3 regions of the Phreatobacter stygius genome follow, and region 1 is predicted to be linked to each of the others. Evidence: predicted binding sites of a transcription regulator. Region 1 holds the regulator's gene; each other region holds the start of a gene.
What was found. Region 1 encodes LexA, which represses DNA repair genes until DNA is damaged. Its sites were predicted from a motif close to TGTTCNNNNTGTGTTCNG; they were not measured.

Region 2: the regulator LexA is predicted to act here: its motif matches at 3,925-3,942, upstream of E8M01_RS28235 (ATP-dependent helicase).
Region 3: the regulator LexA is predicted to act here: its motif matches at 4,489-4,506, upstream of E8M01_RS35445 (ImuA family protein).

Annotation. Positions count from the first base shown of each region.
Region 1 covers NZ_CP039690.1:6,743,082-6,749,589, reverse strand. Annotated here, with positions in the region: gene gltX (glutamate--tRNA ligase) at 1-833, opposite strand, end outside; gene E8M01_RS31850 (ComEC/Rec2 family competence protein) at 988-3,255, shown strand; gene lexA (transcriptional repressor LexA) at 3,256-3,942, opposite strand; gene E8M01_RS31840 (MBG domain-containing protein) at 4,405-6,508, shown strand, end outside.
Region 2 covers NZ_CP039690.1:5,987,174-5,993,681, forward strand. Annotated here, with positions in the region: gene E8M01_RS28195 (hypothetical protein) at 1-301, shown strand, start outside; gene E8M01_RS28200 (DUF3309 family protein) at 369-533, opposite strand; gene E8M01_RS28205 (hypothetical protein) at 682-1,155, opposite strand; gene E8M01_RS28210 (DUF2188 domain-containing protein) at 1,123-1,383, shown strand; gene E8M01_RS28215 (hypothetical protein) at 1,383-1,583, shown strand; gene E8M01_RS28220 (diacylglycerol/lipid kinase family protein) at 1,688-2,641, shown strand; gene otsB (trehalose-phosphatase) at 2,652-3,533, opposite strand; gene E8M01_RS28230 (hypothetical protein) at 3,689-3,877, shown strand; gene E8M01_RS28235 (ATP-dependent helicase) at 3,985-6,060, shown strand; gene E8M01_RS28240 (hypothetical protein) at 6,147-6,428, shown strand; gene E8M01_RS28245 (transglutaminase-like domain-containing protein) at 6,480-6,508, opposite strand, start outside.
Region 3 covers NZ_CP039690.1:643,982-650,489, reverse strand. Annotated here, with positions in the region: gene E8M01_RS03065 (ABC transporter ATP-binding protein) at 1-155, opposite strand, end outside; gene E8M01_RS03060 (LysR substrate-binding domain-containing protein) at 443-1,330, shown strand; gene E8M01_RS03055 (EAL domain-containing protein) at 1,610-4,186, opposite strand; gene E8M01_RS35445 (ImuA family protein) at 4,513-5,346, shown strand; gene E8M01_RS35855 (DNA polymerase Y subunit UmuC family protein) at 5,237-5,647, shown strand; gene E8M01_RS03045 (Y-family DNA polymerase) at 5,584-6,508, shown strand, end outside.

The DNA.
Region 1 (6,508 bases):
AAGATCTCCTGGTCGCCATGGCTCCAGCCGAGCCGCACCAGGTAATTGCGCAGCGCCTCCGGCAAATAGCCCATGGCCCGATAGGCGTCGACGCCGAGCGCGCCGTGCCGCTTCGACAGTTTCGCCCCATCAGGCCCGTGGATCAGCGGGATATGGGCCATGGCCGGGACGTGCCAGCCCAGCGCCTCGTAGATCTGGGTCTGGCGGGCGGCATTCGTCAGGTGGTCGACGCCGCGAATGACATGGGTGATGCCCATGTCATGGTCGTCGACGACGACGGCATGCATATAGGTCGGCGTGCCGTCGGAACGCAGCAGCACCAGGTCGTCGAGATCCTTGTTGGGGATCACCACGCGGCCCTGGACGAGGTCGTTGACGACAGTCTCGCCGTCCTGGCGCGCCCTGAGGCGGATCACCGGCTTGACGCCGGCCGGCGCTTCGGACGGATCACGGTCGCGCCAGCGGCCGTCATAACGCGGCGGCCGGCCTTCCTTCATGGCGAGCTCGCGCATGGCGTCGAGCTCCTCCGGCGTCGCGTAGCAATGATAGGCCCTGCCGGCGGCCAGGAGTTCACGGGCCACCGCCGCGTGCCGCTCGGCGCGCGAGAACTGGTAGATCGTCTGGTCGTCCCAGGCGAGGCCGAGCCAGGACAGCCCGTCCAGGATCGCGCCAATGGCCTCCTGGGTCGACCGCTGGCGGTCGGTATCCTCGATCCGCAGCAGCATCTTGCCGCCGGTCTTCTTGGCATAAAGCCAATTGAACAGCGCGGTACGGGCGCCGCCAATGTGCAGGAAGCCGGTCGGGGAGGGGGCGAAGCGGGAGACGACCGTCATGATTCATCCGAGGACGACAGAGTGCGCGGGCTCGCGATAGTCTTGATATCGCGAGGGGCGTGGCTGTAGCACGCCCGGCACGGTTTGGGGAACCGCGATTGCCTGCCCTTTGTGGCGGCGCGAAGGCGGCGAACAACCAGCCGAGGGGGCTGACGTGAGGGCGCGCGCGCAAGCAATCGCCGCGGCGATCGGGCAGGGCGTGAGACCGGCGGCTGCCGGCGGTCTCGGCGCGCTGTTCGACGGCCTGAAAGAACGGGTCGTCGGATGGCTGGCGCTGGAGCAGGAACGCGGCCGGGCCTTCCTGTTCCTGCCGGTCGGCTACGGCGCCGGAATCCTGCTCTATTTCTCGGCCGCCGACGAGCCGAGCCTGTGGGGGCCCTTCGTGGCGACGGCCCTCTTGGCGCTGCTTGCCTATCGCTTCAGGGACCGGCGCCTGGCCTTCCTGGTCGCCACGGCGCTTGCCTCGGTCGCCGCCGGCTTTGCCGCCGCGACCGCTCGCACCGCGATCGCGGCCCATCCGGTGCTGGGCGCCGAGACCGGCTCGGTGACCATTTCGGGATGGGTCGAAGTCTTCGAACGGCGCGAGAACGGTGACCGGCTGACCCTGCGCATCGTCCGCGCCGAGCCGGCGCTCGCCCAGCCGCTGCAGCGGGTGCGGGTCACCAGCCGGGTGGCGACCGGTGTTCAGACCGGCGCGGCGGTCAGCCTGATGGTCCGGCTTCGGCCGCCGGCGGATCCGCCCGGGCCCGGCCTTTATGATTTCGGCCGCGACGCGTTCTTCAACGGCATCGGCGCCAGCGGCTTCGTCATTGGCCAGGTCAGGCGGATCGAGCTCGGCGAGGCGCCGCTCGGCGTGCGACTGAGGACCCATCTCGACCGGGTTCGTTCGGCCATCAGCGAGCGTATCCGCGCGGCCATTCCGGGCCATGCCGGGGCGGTGGCCGATGCCCTGGTCACCGGCAAGCGCGACGGCATTCCCGAGGGGCTCAACGAGGCGATGCGGGCGGCCGGCACCTATCACATCCTGTCGATCTCCGGCTTTCACATGGCTCTGGTCGCGGCCCTGGTGTTCGTCGCGGTGCGCGGCTCGCTGGCGCTCATTCCGTCATTGGCGCTGAACCGGCCGGTCAAGGCCTGGGCGGCGTTCGCAGCCCTTGTCGTCTCGACCTGCTATCTCGTCATTTCCGGCGCCGAGGTGGCCACCCAGCGGTCCTGGATCATGATCGCGGTGGTGCTGATCGGCGTCATGCTGGGGCGCGGCGCGCTGACGCTCAGGACCTTGGCGCTGGCCGCGCTGCTGGTGCTCACGCTGGCGCCGGAAAGCCTGCTCGGGCCGAGCTTCCAGATGTCGTTCGCCGCGACGCTGGCGCTGGTCTCCGGTTACGCCATGCTGCGGCCCTGGGCCGAGCACCATGCCGGCGACAGGCGAGGTTTCGGGCGCGCCCTGCTGGCGATCAGCAACGGCGTCGCCGGCCTCGCCATGAGCTCGTTCGTCGCCTCGCTCGCGACCACGCCCTATGCGGCCTATCACTTCAACCAGATCCAGCTCTATGGCGTGCCGGGAAACCTGCTCGGTGCGCCGATCGTCGAATTCCTCACCATGCCGCTGGAGATCATCGCGCTGCTGCTCTGGCCGCTCGGGCTCGACCGGCCGGTCTGGGCGCTGGCCGGGATGAGCATCGACCTGTTCATCAGGGTGGCCGAATGGGTCGCGTCCTGGCCCGGCGGCAAGGTCGCGGTTCCAACCTTCGGACCGCTCGCCCTGGGACTTCTGTCGATCGGGCTGATCTGCCTTGCCATGCTGTCGACGCCGCTCAGGCTCATTGGCGTGCCCGTGGCGGTCCTCGGGCTCACCGTGGCGCCGCTGCGCGAGCGGCCGCTGATGGCGATCGATGCCGAGGGGCTGACCGTCGCGGCACGTGGCACCGACGGGCGCTTGCGGGCCCTGTCGCCGCGCGCCAACCGTTTCGCGCTGCAACGCTGGCTGGCGGCCGATGCCGACCAGCGGCTGGCCTCCGACCAGTCGCTGATCGCCGGCGTGATCTGCGACGCGATCGGTTGCGCGATGGCGCTGCAAGGCGGCGGCCGGGTCGCTTATGCGCGGGATCCGGAGGCGCTCGCCGATGATTGCCGCGAGGCGCGCCTCGTCGTCACGCGTTTTCCCCCACCGGCCGACTGCAAGGCGACGGTTTTGAACCTGCGCGGCCTTGCCTGGACCGGCGCGATCACGCTGTTTGCCGCCGAGGGGGGCTATCGGATCGAGGTCGGGCGCGATCCGGCAAGCCAGCGGCCGTGGTTTCGCCCGCGTCCGGCGGGCGCGCCGGTGCCGCTGCTCAGGCGGCCGGGGCCAGCAGCGGACCCCGCCACACCGCAGCCGGCTGCGGAAGGTCCCGCGCCGGACGAATTCGAGCCGGACCGCTGATCAATAACGCCGGATCAGCCCGACAAGCTTGCCTTGGATGCGCACCCGGTCCGGTCCGAGAACCCGGGTCTCATAGGCCGGATTGGCGGCTTCGAGCGCGATCGACGTGCCGCGCTTGCGCAGCCGCTTCAAGGTCGCTTCCTCGTCGTCGATCAGGGCGACCACGATATCGCCGGTCTCGGCGGAATCGGTCTTGCGGACCAGCGCCAGGTCGCCCTCCAGGATGCCTGCCTCGATCATCGAGTCGCCACGCACCTCGAGGGCATAATGTTCGCCGCGGGTCAGCATTTCCGGCGGCACGGAGATCGTGCTGGTGCGGTTCTCGATCGCCTCGCGCGGTACGCCCGCGGCGATCCGGCCCATGATCGGCACCGACACCGGCATGACCGCGTCGTCGTCGGCCGGACGTCCCCGGCCAAGCGAGCCTTCGATGACGCTCGGCGCAAAGCGAGCCCGCCCGGGACCTGCCGACTGCTCGGGCTGCTTGATGACCTCGAGCGCGCGCGCCCGGTTCGGCAGGCGGCGGATGAAGCCACGCTCCTCGAGCGCGGTGATCAGGCGATGGATGCCGGACTTGGACTTCAGGTCCAGCGCCTCTTTCATCTCGTCGAACGAGGGTGGCACGCCGCTTTCCTTCAGCCGTTCTTGAATGAAGCGGAGAAGTTCGTGTTGCTTGCGTGTCAGCATCGGGTGTTTGCCCCTGATTTTGACCGGCCCGACTCGCTCGAACAGATCATGAACAGTCCCTATCTGTTCTTTATGTGTTCCGCAAGCGTTGATATTTCGTGAAGTATTGGGCCTGCGCGATTGATATGTGCTGGCGGCCCGGAGCGGCCCCGATCGCCGGCGACCAGTATCGCCTGGCGGACTTTGGCATCCGACCTCTTGCCCTGGGATACCGGTTCCGCTCGACCGCCGGCCGGACGGTCCGCGCCGGTTCGCGCAACTCAATGAAGTCGCGAGAGATTTTCCCTGGCCCGTGCGCTGGTTGAGAAGACAACCGCCGGACGGCGGTGTCATGTCCTCGGTCAATCCGGGCGCAAGGCCCGCAAGACAGAGGCGAGGCGGTCGGCGATGAGCCAGCGGCTTGATGGGACCGGGCGCGACCTCGCGCCGCCGGCAGGTTTTTCTATTGCCCGGACAGAGCCGATGGAACTGGTCTCGGACAGCCGCAAATGGCTGCGCCATTCGGTTTCCGTTGCAGCCCTCTGCGCTGCCATGATGCCGCTGGCCGGCGGTTCGGGGCATGGCCAGACCTTGCCGACCGGCGGCAGGGTTGCCACGGGATCGGCAACGATCGGTCCGGCGGGCGCCGGCGCCCTGACCATCAACCAGACGTCGCAGCGCGCGGTCATCAACTGGAACGCGTTCTCGGTCGGCCAGGGCGGAACGGTGTCGTTCCAGCAGCCGAACAGCTCGTCGGCGACATTGAACCGGGTCACCGGCGCGACCTCGTCGACGATTGCCGGTCAGGTCCGGGCGAACGGGCAGGTCTATCTGGTCAATCCCAACGGCATCCAGATCACGCGGACCGGCTCGGTCGACACGGCGGGCTTCACGGCCTCGACGCTCGATACCACCAATGACGACTTCATGGCGGGCCGCCAGCGCTATGCCGGCAATGGCCGTTCCGCCGAGGTCACCAACCAGGGCCGGATTCGCGTTCGAGGCGGCGGCGACGCCGTGCTGATCGGCGGGCGCGTGACCAATGAGGGTTCGATCAGCGCCCATGGCGGACGGGTTGGCCTCGGTTCCGGCGAACGGGTGTCGGTCGATGTCGAGGGCGACGGCTTCCTGACGGTCTCGGTGCCGACAAACGACCCGGACCGTGCCCGGGCCCTGATCCGGCAGGTCGGCCGGATCAATGCCAGCGGCGGCCGGGTCGAGGTGCGCGCGGCGACCAGCGCGGATGTCGCCCGTGCGGCGATCCAGCTCGGCGGCTCGATCGAGGCCAGCGGCGTGGCGCAAACCGGTTCCGGCGTGAGATTTGGCGGCCCTGCCGCCGCCCCGGCGCCGGACCGGCCGAGCCAGGCGGCGCGCCGCGCATCGACCGGCGCCGACCGGCGATCGGTCGAACGGCCGGCGGCCACCCGGCCGGCGAGCGCACGTCCGGCCGGCAGCGTCGTGGTCGATGGCGGCGCCGGCGGACGGGTGTCGGTCACCGGCCGTGTCAACGTGGCGAGCCCAAACCAGTCCGGCGGGGCGATCACCGTCACCGGCCGGGCGATCGATCTTTCCGGCGCGCGGCTCGATGCCTCCGGCGCGACCGGCGGCGGCCGGGTTCGAATCGGCGGCGATTACCAGGGCAGCGGCCCGCTTCAGCGGGCCGAGACCGTCTCGGTGGATGCGGCCACGGTGATCCGCGCCGATGCCACGGCACGCGGCGACGGCGGCCGGGTGATCATCTGGTCGGACCAGCAGACGCGTTTTGCCGGCACGATTTCCGCGCAGGGCGGCGGGCAGGGCGGTGATGGCGGCTTTGCCGAGGTGTCCGGCAAGGCGACGCTGTCGTTCACCGGCAGCGCCGACCTGCGCGCGGCGGACGGTCGCTTCGGCACGCTGCTGCTCGACCCCTATAACGTCACGATCTCCAACGATCCGGATTCGAACCAGTCCGGCTTCACCGCCACCGGCGACAACAGCGTCATCAATGCCGGGACGCTGCAGAACCAGCTGGCCTTATCCAATGTCACCATCTCGACGGGCTCGGGCGGGTCGCAGGCCGGTGACATCACGGTTGCCGCCCCGCTCGTCTGGTCGTCGGGATCGGTCTTGACGCTGAGCGCCTATCACTCGATCGCGGTCAACGCGAACCTGTTCATCACCGGCGCGGGCGGCCTTGCCTTCAACACCAACCAGGGCGGCTCGGGCGGCACGCTGTCCTTCGCCTTCGGCGCCGGGACGAACTATATCGGTACGCCGCATACCGGCCAGACGCTGTCGATCAACGGGCAGAGCTACACGCTCATCTATGACGTCAGCGAGCTGCAGGCGATCAATTCCAACCTGAGCGGCCGCTACGCGCTGGCCCGGCCGATCGACGGCGGACCGACGGCGAGCTGGAATGGCGGCCTCGGCATGGTCGCCCTCGGCATGGACAGCAATTCGAACATCCAGAACGGCGGCAACGGCTTCACCGGCACGTTCGAAGGGCTCGGCAATGTCATCTACAACCTGAATGTCCGGCAGATCCCGACCAATTATGTCGGCATGTTCGGTTATGTCGGCACGACAGGTGTCATCAGCAATGTCG
Region 2 (6,508 bases), 760 kb from region 1:
GGGACGGCTCGATCCGGCCGCGGCCGAGGCCACGCTGGCGCGTTTCGAGGAGATGATCGGCGCCGAGATCGCCAATATCGGTGCGCAGGAGGATATCCCGCCGGCCGTGCTGGTCGGCCTGCGGCGCAATGTCCAGAACCGGATGGCGACGGTCGTCGCCAAGGCGCGGCAAAGATTGGCGGCGGCGGGCGAGGCGGCCTCGAATTCCATGACCCCGGCGGGTGGCCAAGGCAATGGCCCGGGAAGCAGCCAGGCAAGCGCCCGCGACCGGCTGTTCGTCCACACCGTTTCGATGCCTTGAGCGAGGTGTTTGGAGCGAGGTGTTTGGCGAGGTGATTGGAACGGGGCGCCCGGCCTGGTCGGGCGGATCAGATACCGGCGCCCAGGCCACCGAGCAGATAGACGATCAACAGGATGACGAGAACGGTGCCGAGGCCGCCGCCGAGGCCCCTCGAACCGTAGGCCCGGTGTCCGAAATAACCTCCACCGCCAAGCAGCAGGACGACCAGGATGATCAGAAGCAGGGTCGACATGTGAGCCTCGCGGGATCGGATTCTCGTGTCGACATGCCGCTTGGGTCTGCGGCAGTCACACGGTCGGCTATTCAACGCAGGTCGACCCGGAAGGTTCCCGATCAGAGTAACGGCCGGTCCATCCGCGGCGGGCGATCATGGGGCCCGTTCAGGCGTCGCGGCGCGGTTTCGAAGGGGCGCCGGGCTTGGTCTCGGCCGAGGTCGCGGCAACCGGATCGCTCGCAGGGAAAGTGTCCTCGAGCGCCTTGTGCAGATCCTTGTCGATCAGATCCTTATCGATCAGACCCTTGTCGATCGTCTGGCCTGCCTGTTTTGCCGGCATGGCCGGGCCCGCACCGGCGATCGCCGCCTCGAACTCGCGGGTGCCTTCGGCCTGCATGTCGTCGGCCTTGCGATCGGCGAGCGATTTTCCCTGGCTGGTCATGGTGTCCTCCTGTGGCTTCATACCAACGGAAGGCGCGCCGATCGGTTCCGCCGGACCGTCAGCGCCCTGGCCGGCGGCCGATCGATCGAAAGGCGGTTTCGTGGGGTGTTCGGCGGGAACTTTCGCGCGCGCGACCGGTTTCCTGCTGGTCACAGGAGGGTCACCATGGCTGAGCTTCACTACCAGATCGTGCAGCATGATGGCGGCTGGGCCTATAAGCTGGGCGACGTCATCTCGGAGACCTTCGCCTCCCATGACGAAGCGGTGATCGCGGCCGAGGGCGTGGCGGCCCGCCAGCACCGGCCGGGCGAGCCGGTCGATATCGAATATGAGGATGGCGACGGCCGCTGGCACAAGGAACATTCATCCGGCGACGATCGCCCGGACGTGCGGGTCGACGACGCCCCGATCGGGAGGAAGTCGTGATGGGCAATCCTGTTCCCAGACACAGTCCCGGCTTCGACGAAGACGATCCGGCCCGGCGCCGCCGTGAGCCGGACGTGGGCGATCCGGTGATCGATCCGGAGCGTCATCCGGACCAGGATCCGGCGATCGATCAGCCGGCCGACAGCATTGACGAGCCGCCGCCCGACCCGCCCGACGACGAAGACCGCGACCCCCGATGAGGGCCGCCGGCGGCAGGCTGGCTTGTGATGCCGTCCTTGACGGACCGCCATCCGGGCGCGCCGGCAATCATGACGTGGCCAATCATGACGTGACGAGGGGACATTTGGCTGACAATCTGGTGTTCGGGATGACCGGCGACGCCTCCGTCGCGATCCTGGCCAATCGCAGTTCCGGCCTGACCGCGCGAACCGCCGAAGCGGTCGATGTCGCCGTCTCGATGCTGGCCGGGCACGGCTTCTATCCCCGGCTCTTCATGGCGCGGCGGGGCGGCCTCGAGGAGGCGCTTGCCGCCTGCCGGGCGCATGAGCCGGATCTGGTCTTCGTGATCGGCGGCGATGGAACCATTCTGGCCGCGGCGGAGGCGTTCCTGGGAACCGATACGCGGCTGGCCATCGTGCCGCTCGGCACGGTCAATCAACTCGCCCGCGACCTCGATATCCCGCTGGATCCGGCACTTGCCGTGGCATCCTTCGTCGGCGGTTCGATCCGCGCCATCGATGTCGGCATGGTCAACGGACGCGCTTTCCTGTGCACGTCTGTCGTCGGGCCGCTTGCCAAGCTGCAGCGCTATCGCGAACAGGCGCGGGGCCGGCTGCCGGCGACGCTGCTCGCCATCGTGACGACGATCCTGAAGGCCTTCCGCCTGAGGCCGATGCGCCTGGTGCTCGGCGACGGCGCCCGGACCTGGCGCGAGGACAGCCGCGGCGTGATCGTCTCGGTCAATCCGTTCCTCAGGCAGCCGTCGCGCATCCCCAGGCGGGCGAGCCTCGATGGCGGCCGGCTCGCCATCTATGCCGCCCGCGACAACGGCCGGCTGACGCTGATGAAAATGGCCGCGGCGATCCTCGCCGGCCGCGCCGAGGACAATGCCAATATCGTCTATCACGAGGCTCCCGCCATCCGGATCGGCGCACGCCGCCGGCGCATCACGGTGCTGAACGACGGCGAGATCCGGCTTTTGCCGATGCCCTTGCAGTTCAAATTGATGCCGGGAGCCTTGCGGGTCCTGGCGCCGGGCCAAAGCGTGGCCGCACCGGCGGCCGTCGTCGCCCCGTGAGGCCTGGCCGCTATGCCGCGTCGCCGCCGGCGATACGCGACAGCCAGGCGCGCACCTCCGCCGGCTCCATGAAACTAGCGTCGGCCTGGCGGAAATGCTCGCCGGCGACCTTCAGGCCGAACCCACCGGCACCCTCGGCCACGACGAAGGCGTCCTCGTCGGCGCGATCATCGCCGATCATGATCGGAATGCGTCCGGCAAAGGGCTGCCTGCGCATGATTTCTCGCAGAGCCGTTGCCTTGGACGTGCCGTTGGGGATCACCTCGATCACCGCGCGGCCCTCTTTCAGGTGATGATCGAGATTGAGCTCGACCAACAGATGCGCGAGCGCATTGAGCAAGGCCGGCCCGGCCTCGGGCGCCTGCCGGAAGTGAACCGCCAGGATCGGGCCCTTATATTCCAGGCGCACGCCTGGATGGCTCGCCACCAGCGCCACCGCGCGGGCAAGCAGGGCCGGCGCGATCGCCTCGGGCATGGGTGTGACCGGATCGGCCGACATGAAACTGAATTCGAGGCCATGGAGGCCGGAGCCAGCCAGTTGCGCCGGAGCGATCATGCGGGCGATATCGGCGAGATGCCGCCCGGTCACCACCGCGACCGCGCCGCCGAGGCGCTGCTGAAGCCGCGTCAGGTCGGGCGTCAGGCTTGGCGGCAGGATCACCTCTTCCGGCGTATTGGCAATGTCGACCAGGGTGCCGTCGAAATCGAAATAGACCGCATAGTCGTCCGGCCGAAGACGGATCTGCGGCGCCAGCAGATCGGGCAGGTTCCTGGATCTGGGGGCGTCGATCATCATGCAACCTGTCGAGGGCGAGGCGATATCTAAAAAAGGACCGGTCGGGCGTCCGGAGATCAGCAAGGTCGGGCGGCAGGCCCGGTTCCCCTGGCGCATTCTAACCCATGGCGGCCGCCCGTCGAGGCAGGTCCGCCTCATGATGCTTCGCCCAAGGCCCGCCCGACCGGTCGATCCGATGCGTGATCGGCGCGGCAGGAACCGGACCGCCCGCATCTCGTTGTGTCTCGATAGAGGCGAAACAGGAGGCGATCATGATGCATCCCAAGGAAGCCGGTGGATGGCAAGATGCCCAGGCGCCCGTCCAGCCGGATGACGAGGGCAAGTCGCAGCAGAGCCAGGGCAATGGCCGCCCGGCGCGCGGTGGGCAGAAGGCGCAGGCCGGCGGCCAGCCGAGCCGCCAGCAGGGCCAGAAGCCCGGATCGGCCGGCCAGCGGGGCTGATCCGGCGCGACCAGGGCAAAGGTCTCCCGCCGCAACCGGCCGGTGATTGGAACAAAACAGGAAACGTGTCATCCACGGGATGAAGCCAGCCCAGGGATGATTCGCGCTTGTCCGTCGCCGCCGCCTATCTGACCAAGCTCAACCCCGAGCAGCGGCGCGCGGTCGAGCACGGCGCGGCCTCAACGGAGGCCGGCTGCGGACCGCTGCTGGTGATCGCGGGGGCGGGTTCGGGCAAGACCAATACGCTGGCCCATCGGGTCGCCCACCTGATCGTCGGCGGCGCCGATCCGCGCCGCATCATGCTGCTGACCTTTTCGCGCCGGGCGGCTGCCGAAATGACCCGAAGGGTCGAGCGCATCGCGGCCGAGGCGCTGGGTGCCAAGGCCGGCGTGATGACCGATGCCCTGACCTGGGCCGGCACTTTCCACGGCATCGGCGCGCGCATCCTGCGTGACCATGCCGGCGAGATCGGACTGGATCCGGGCTTCACCATTCATGATCGCGAGGATTCCGCCGATCTCGTCAACCTCTGCCGCCACGAGCTGGGTTTCTCCAAGACCGAGACGCGGTTTCCGACCAAGGGCACCTGCCTTGCGATCTATTCGCGCGCGGTCAATGCCGAGATGGCGCTGGAGGAGGTGCTGCGGGCGGCTTTTCCCTGGTGCATGGCCTGGACAGCGGAACTGCGGGCGCTGTTTGCCGCCTATGTCGAGGCGAAACAGCGCCACAACGTGCTCGATTACGACGACCTGTTGCTCTACTGGGCGCAAATGGTCGCCGAGCCGGCGCTCGCCGCGGAGCTTTCCGGCCGCTTCGACCATATCCTGGTCGACGAATATCAGGACACCAACCGGCTGCAGTCGTCGATCCTCATCGCCTTGAAGCCCGCGGGGCGCGGCCTCACCGTGGTCGGCGACGACGCCCAGTCGATCTATGCGTTCCGCGCCGCGACCGTGCGCAACATCCTCGATTTTCCCGGCCAGTTCGACCCGCCGGCCGAGATCGTCACGCTCGACCGCAACTACCGCTCGACCCAGCCGATCCTGGCCGCCGCCAATGCGGTGATCGGCGAGGCCGCCGAGCGCTTCACCAAGAATCTGTGGACCGAACGCACCTCCGGCGAGCCTCCGGGCCTCGTCACCGTGCGCGACGAGATCGACCAGGCCCGCTACGTCGCCGACCGGATCCTGGAAAACCGCGAGACCGGCACGGCCTTGAAGGCCCAGGCGGTGCTGTTCCGCACCTCGCATCACAGCGGCCCGCTGGAGGTCGAGCTGGTCCGGCGCAACATTCCTTTCGTCAAGTTCGGCGGGCTCAAGTTCCTCGATGCCGCCCATGTCAAGGACATGCTGGCATTGCTGCGCTTCGTGCAGAACCCGCGCGACCGCGTCGCCGGGTTCCGGGTGCTGCAGCTCATCCCGGGCGTTGGCGGCAGTTCGGCGGCACGCCTGATCGACCAGATGACCGGGGTCAGGGATCCGTTCGGCGCGCTGGCCGAGGCCGCGGCGCCGCCTCGCTCCGGCGATGACTGGCCGGCCTTTGTCGACCTGGCCTTGGCCTTGCGGTCCGGCCGGGCCGGTTGGCCGGCCGAGTTCGGCGCGGCGCGGCTCTGGTACGAACCGCATCTGGAGCGCATGCACGAGGACGCCAGCGTGCGGCGCGCCGATCTTCTGCAACTGGAGCAGATCGCCGGCGGTTATCCCTCGCGCGAGCGCTTCCTGACCGAGCTGACCCTGGATCCGCCCGACGCGACCAGCGACCAGGCCGGCATGCCCTTGCTCGACGAGGACTACCTGATCCTGTCGACCATTCATTCCGCCAAGGGCCAGGAATGGAAATCGGTCTTCGTGCTCAATGCGGTCGATGGTTGCATTCCCTCCGATCTCGGTGCCGGCACCAGTTCCGAGATCGAGGAGGAGCGGCGGCTGCTCTATGTCGCGATGACCCGCGCCAAGGACGACCTGCACCTGATGGTGCCGCAGCGCTTCTTCACCCATCAGCAGTCATCCACCGGCGACCGGCACGTCTATGCCCAGCGCACCCGGTTCATTCCGCCCTCGGTTCTGAAAAACTTCCAGCTGACCACCTGGCCGATCGCCGCCCAGCAGGCCAATGCCGGCCGCGCCGCCGCCCAGCCGGTCAAGGTGGATATCGCCCAGCGCATGCGCGGCATGTGGCGCTAAGCCTCGGCCGGAACCTCACGCCTTCGATCGGGTTGGACCATTGACGGGCATTGCCCGCATGGGTTCAGGATCGATGGAGGTTTGTCATGGCTGATGCGCAAGGCCGCACGGGATCGAACAACGGAGGCCCGGCCGGCCCGACCGAACTCGAGGACAAGATCGTCCGCGGCGCCAGCGATTTTGCCTCGTCCGCGAGCAAGACGCTGAAACATGTCGGTGTCGACACCGATGTCATGGTCGACGCCGCCAAGGGCCAGGCAACCGAACTGCAGAAGCTGCTGATCGACGAAATCGCCGCCCGGCCGTTCCGGGCGCTCGGCATCGCCGCGGCCGTCGGTTTCGTCGTCGGCGTCTGGAACGCCCGCTGAGCAATGACATGAGGGGAGGCCGGCTGGCACCGGCCTCCCGCGCAGCCGCCGTCAGGGCAATCCTTCGGACCGGTTTCGGC
Region 3 (6,508 bases), 1.3 Mb from region 1:
CCGGCAATGCTCATCAGAATGGTGGTCTTGCCCGAGCCCGAGGGGCCAAGCAGGGTGACGAACTCGCCGGCCTTGATGTCCAGGTTGGTCTCGTGCAGCGCGACGAAATCGCCATAGCGCTTTTCCAGACCCGACAAGACCAGATTGTGTTTCACGGCACCGTCCCGTTCCCCATGCCCTTGGCGGGCAACTTGGCGAAAGTGTTGGTCAGCCGGCTCTGGAGGTCAAAACGAAATATGTGCGAAAGATATAATGATGGATTATAGGTTGGTGGACGGAGACGCCGAGTTGTCGTCATTTCGGCTCGAGAATGAACCTGGGGTTCGAGCTGTGTCTTCACCTCTCCCCGGCGGGGAGAGGTAAAGGCGGAGGTCCCCTGCGCGAACCCGAAGGATATCGCGCTGAACACCATTTCACTCCCTCCCACCCCCCGTAAACCCTCATGGACACCCGCCACCTCGAAGCCTTTCGCGCCGTCATCGAAACCGGTTCGATGACCGCGGCCGCAGCCCTCACCGGCAAGTCGCAGCCGGCGGTCAGTAACCTGATCACCCGGCTCGAGGACGAACTCGGTCTCGCCTTGTTCAAGCGGCGCAAGGGCAAGCTCGAGGCAACCCCGGAAGCCGCCCTGTTTTACGAGGAGGCGCGCCGCGCGCTCGGCGTGCTCGAGCGCACCGTGCAGGTGGCGCGCGATCTCAAGCGGGTGAAATCCGGCACGCTGGCTCTGGCGAGCCAGCCGGGGCTTGCGACCTATGTGCTGCCGCCGATCATTGCCGAGCTGATGAAGCGCTGGCCCGACGGCACGGTGCGTTTCATCACCCGCTCGTCGCCGACCGTGCGCGATCTCGGCCGTATCGACGCCTTCGATATCGGCTTCGCGGAACTGCCGATCGACAGTCCGGCGGCGATCATCGAGGTGTTCGAGATCGAATGCGTCGCGGTGCTGCCGGCCGGCCATCCGCTCGGCCGCCACCAGGTGATCACGCCGGCCTTGCTCGACGGCGTGCCGTTCATCTCGCTCTATGCCGACCACTTCCTGCACGAGGCGATCGAGCGGGCTTTCGCCGAGAGTTCGGTCCCGCTGAAAATGGCCGCCCATGTCGAGTTCTTCGGCTCGGCCTGCGCGCTGGTCATGGAAAATCTCGGCGTCACCATTGTCGATGCCTCGACCGGCGCGCATTTCGACAAGATCGGGCTGGCGATCCGGCCGTTCAAGCCGACGCTGTTCTACAAATTCGCCATGTTCCGGCCGACCAACCGGCCGCTGTCGCGCATCGCGCTGGATTTTGTCGCCGAATTCAAGCGCATGTCGACCGCCAGACCGGCCTGACGCGCGGCGAGATTCAACCGGTGCTTGATGGTTGCCGGCTCTGCCACCGCTCTCTACCGGTGGTCCGGCGACGCCATGCCGAAAGCGACAAGCCATGCCGCAGCCGCCGAGAAAGGTGCCGACCCGTGCCGGAGTGCCGATCGTCCGGGCCGTCGAGCGATCGATCGCGCTGCTGCGCGCCTTCCAGCCGGGACGGCCGCGCCAGACCACTGGACCGACATCTTCGGGCGACGCGGCCGGCCTGGCCGCGGCCGTCCGGTTCCGCCACCGGCGGGCCCGTCAGGCGACCCGCGAGCGCGACAGGACCACGTCACGCCTGGCGAGCCAGCTTTCCAGGTCGCCCGCCCGCTGCGCCGGCGCGAACAGGAAGCCTTGCAGGACGTGGCAGCGGAGCGCCTGCAGGAAACGCCGCTGCGCTTCGGTCTCGACGCCTTCGGCGACCACGTTCAGCCCCAGGCTGTGGCCGATGCGGATGACCGCGGAGGCCACCGCCCGGGCGTTCTGGTCGGTTTCCAGGTCGCGCATGAAGCTGCGGTCGATCTTCAGTTCCTCGATCGGCAGGCGGGTGATCGACGAGAGGCTGGAATAACCGATGCCGAAGTCGTCGAGCGACAGGCGGATGCCGAGGGCATGCACGGCCTGGACGGTCGCCGCCGTTTCCGGGCAGTCGTCCATCATGACGTTTTCGGTGATCTCCAGCGTCAGGGCCCGGGCCTCGAGGCCGTTGCGTTTGAGAGCGCTCGCGACCAGGTCGGGCAGGCGGCTGTTGCGGAAATGCAGCGGCGACAGGTTGACCGAGACGGTCGGAATATCGATGCCGCGGCGGCGCCAGTCGGCCATCTGCCGGCAAGCCTCGCCGAGCGCCCATTCGCCGACCGCCTCGACCAGGCCGGTTTCTTCGGCGAGCGCGATGAATTTGGCCGGCGGCACCTGGCCGTGGACCGGGTGGTGCCAGCGCGCCAGCGCCTCGACGCCATGCAGGCTGTCGTCCTCGGTGCGGATCTGCGGCTGATAATGCAGCTGGAGCGTGCCATGGCACAGCGCATCGCTCAGCGCCGCGCCGAGCACCAGGCGCTCCTGGGCGATCAGGTTCATGTCGTGGCTGAAGAAGCGATGGGTGCCGCGCCCGGCGGCCTTGGCCTCATACATGGCCGTATCGGCATGTTTCAGCAGGGCTTCCTTGTTCAGGCCGTCGCCCGGATAGAGGCTGATGCCGATGCTGGCCGAGACCGGCAGCGCCATGGCCTCGACCCGGATCGGCAGGGCCAGCGCCTCGAGGATGCGGCCGGCGACGCCCGCGGCATGGGCGACGCCGCAGTCGGACAGCATGACGACGAATTCGTCGCCGCCGAGCCGGCTGACGATGTCGCCCGCCCGCAACTGGTCCTGCAGGCGCCGGGCGATCTCGATCAGCAGCGCGTCGCCGGCGGAATGGCCGAGCGTGTCGTTGACGTCCTTGAAATTGTCGATGTCGAGGAAGAGCAGGGCCACTTCCTTGTGGCTCGCCGCGGCGGCGGCGATCTGCTGGTCGATCTTGTCGCCCAGCAGCAGGCGGTTCGGCAGGCCGGTCAAGGTGTCGTAATAGGCGAGCTGGTCGATATGGGCCTTGGCGTCGTGCCGTTCGATCGCCAGGGCGCAGAGATGCACGCAGGCTTCCACCAGGCGCTCGTGCCAGGCGCTCGGGCCGCGCTTCTCGCGGAAATAGAAGGCGAAGGTGCCGGCGACACGGCCGTCCTTCAGCTTGATCGGGCTCGACCAGCAGGCGAGCAGGCCAAGCGGCAGCGGCAGTGACTTGTAGGCCGCCCAGAGCGGGCTGGTCTCGATATCGTCGACCTGCACGGGCACGCCGAGATGGGCGGCGGTGCCGCAGGAGCCGACATCCGGGCCGATCGGCAGGCCGTCGAGGGCCTGGGAATAGTGGTCGGGCAGGCTCGGGCCGGCCAGGGGACGGACCAGGCCGCCGGCATCGACGCGCAGGATCGAGCAGACGACGCCAGGGGTGATCGCCTCGACCTGCCGGCAGATCAGATCGGCGACCTCGACCAGCGGTCGGTCATTGGCCAGCGCCTCCAGCACGCGCTGCTGCAGGACCTGGGTCTGCTTGGTCTCGGTGATATTGGCGATGACCGAGACCGCGTGGCGGAACTGGCCGGCCTGGTCGAGGATCGGGTTGATGGTGGCGGAGAGCCAGATTTCCTTGCCGGATTTGGTATAGCCGAGGACTTCTTCGTGCAGCCCGCGTTGGTGGCCGGCGAGCCCGTTCAGGCGTGCCAGGGCCCGCGGGTCGGTGTGCTGGCCGCGCAGCAGCGCGGTGGGAGACTGGCCCATCACCTCGGCGCGCTGATAACCGAACATTTCGGTGAAGGCACGGTTGCAATAGACGATCCGGTGCCTGACATCGGTGATGATCACCGCCCGGTCGGTCTCGTCGGCGACCAGCGACAGGAGGTAGATCTCCTCGCGCCGCTTCACGTCCTCAGTGACGTCCTTGACGAAGGCGGCATAGAGCGTCTTGCCGCCGGCGGTGATCCGCGACAGTGACAAGGATCCCCAGACCGGCGTGCCGTCCTTCCGCTCGATCGGCACTTCCACGGTCGTGCCGACCAGGGTGTCGGTGCCGCCGGCGCGGTTGCGGTTGATCTGGGCGTCATGAGCCGGACGCATGGGGGCGGGGACCAGCAGCCTGACATTCTGCCCGAGGACTTCGGCGCGGCTGTGGCCCCAGAGCTTTTCCGCGGCGGTGTTGAAAAACGTGACGTTGTTCAATTCGTCGATGATGACGACGGCGTCGATCGCCTGTTCCAGGACCGGGATGAGAACATCACCCGAGCTTTCTGCTATCTGGCTTCCGCGCATTGCAAGACCTGGAGACCGTGCGCACCGCTGTCGCGTCGCGACACGGCACCGAAGTGGACGATGGTGCCCAGTAACCGCAAAAAGTGTAAATATTCCACCATTTCGCGCAGGTGGATTGACGCGACACCGGTAAGTGTCAAACTTTACCTAAGGTAATAACTGCGTATTTACTGATCGGTTGCCTGGCCGGCTAGGCGCCATGCCGGCTCCACTCGAGCCAGGTCTTCATCCCTATCAGCAGTTCGGCTTTCAGGGCGGCTTTCACCGCTGGTCTTGACTCCGGCGCGCCGGCACTGTTTGATGAGAACGAAATAGGAACATAAGACATGAGCGCGGCACCGGAAACCGTCCGCGCGCTAAGGCTGAAGCTGGCGGCTCTGGAGCGGCCGGCAGCCTTTGGCGCGTCCGATCTTTTTTCTTTTGGACTGCCGGCGGTGGATGAACCGCTGGGCGGCGGGCTGGAGCGCGCGGCGGTGCACGAGGTGTTCGCACGGGCGCCGGTGGACGCTGCCGCGGCGGCCGGTTTCGCCCTGGCACTGGCGCTCAGGGCCGCCGGTGGCGGCAAGATCGTCTGGGTGCGCCAGGACTTCGCCGATCTGGAAGCGGGCCGGCTCGATGCCTCCGGCCTTGTCGAGTTCGGCCTCGATCCGGGGCATCTCGTGCTGGTCCGGGTGCGGGATGCGGCCGACGTGCTCAGGGCCGGCGCGGAGGCCGTACGCTGCGCGGCGCTCGGCGCGGTTCTGATCGAGCCCTGGGGTGATGCGAAGGTGCTGGATCTCAGCGCCTCGCGCCGCCTGTCGCTGACCGCGGCCGCCTCGCGGGTGACCACCTTGATGGTGCGCATCGCCGCGGCCCCTGTCGCCAGTGCAGCCTCGACCCGCTGGTCGGTCGGCGCGCTCGCTTCCAGGCCCCTGGAGGCCAACGCTCCCGGCTTTCCGGCTTTCGCCATCAGTTTGTTGCGTCACCGCGCCGGGGTTCCGCCCCGGCAATGGCGTGTGGAGTGGGATCGTGACCGCAGCCATTTCAAAGATGGAACTTTCCAAGACGGGATTGGCCGGGACGGAAACCGGCCCGTCGCCGCGCCGCTACCTGGCCGTCTGGCTGCCGTTCCTGCCGGCCGACCGGTGGAGGCGGCTCAACCCTTCCGGCGCGCCGGATGAGCTGCCGCTGGTCTTCACCGAAAAGGTCAGGGGGGCGCTTCGGCTGGCCGCGGTCGACCGGCGGGCGCTGGCGCTCGGCCTGACCCCGGGGCTGGCGCTGGCCGATGCCCGCGCCCGCGTGCCTGAAATCCTGGCCATCGACAGCGATCCGGCCGGCGACGGCCTCTTCCTGGCCCGGCTTGCCGAGGCCTGCGACCGCTATACCCCCTGGTCGCCTTCGATCCGCCCGATGGGCTGGTGCTGGATCTCACCGGCTGCGCCCATCTGTTCGGCGGCGAGGCGGCGCTGCGCGCCGACCTGAAGGCCCGTCTCGCCGGCATCGCGGTTCATGCGCGCGCCTGCGTCGCCGGCACGCCCGAGGCGGCGCGTGCGCTCGCCCGTTTCGGCCGGCTGGAGATCGTCGCGCCCGGCGGCGAAGCGCCGGCGGTCCATCCGCTGCCGGTCGCCGCTCTTGGCCTGCCGCCGGAAACGGTGCTGGCCTTGTCGCGGGCCGGGCTCAAGACCATTGGCGATCTCGCCGGCCGCCCGTCGGCGCCGCTCGCCGCCCGTTTCGGCGCCACCTTGGCGGCCGGGCTCAGGCGGGTGCTGGGAGCTGAGGATATCCGCATCACCCCGTGCCGGCCGGTGCCCGCCTGCATCGTCGAGCAGCGCTTCGCCGAGCCGATCGCGCGGGCCGAGGATATCGAGGGCACGCTCGCCGCGCTGATGGCGCGAGCCGGCGCGCTGCTCGAACAGCGCGGCGAGGGTGGCCGCGCCTTCGAGGCGAGCTTCTTCCGGGCCGATGGCGCGGTCAGGCGGATCGCGGTCGAGACCGGCCGGCCGGTTCGCGACGCCAAGGCGGTGATGCGGCTGCTCGTCGAGCGTATCGAGGTGCTGGCCGACCCGATCGATCCCGGCTTCGGTTTCGACCTGATCCGCCTGTCGGTGCCGGTGACCGAACCTTTCGCGGTGGCCCAGACCAGCCTCGACGGCCATGCGGTCGAGGACGACGAACTGGCCGAACTGGTCGACCGGCTGGTCGCCCGTTTCGGCGCCGACCGCGTGCTGCGTTTCGCGGCGCGCGACAGCCATGATCCCGATCGTGCGGCGCATCTCGTGCCGGCGGTTCGTCCGGTTCGATCTGGCGCTGATGCCGAAGACGCCCCCTGGCGCCCGGTCGAAC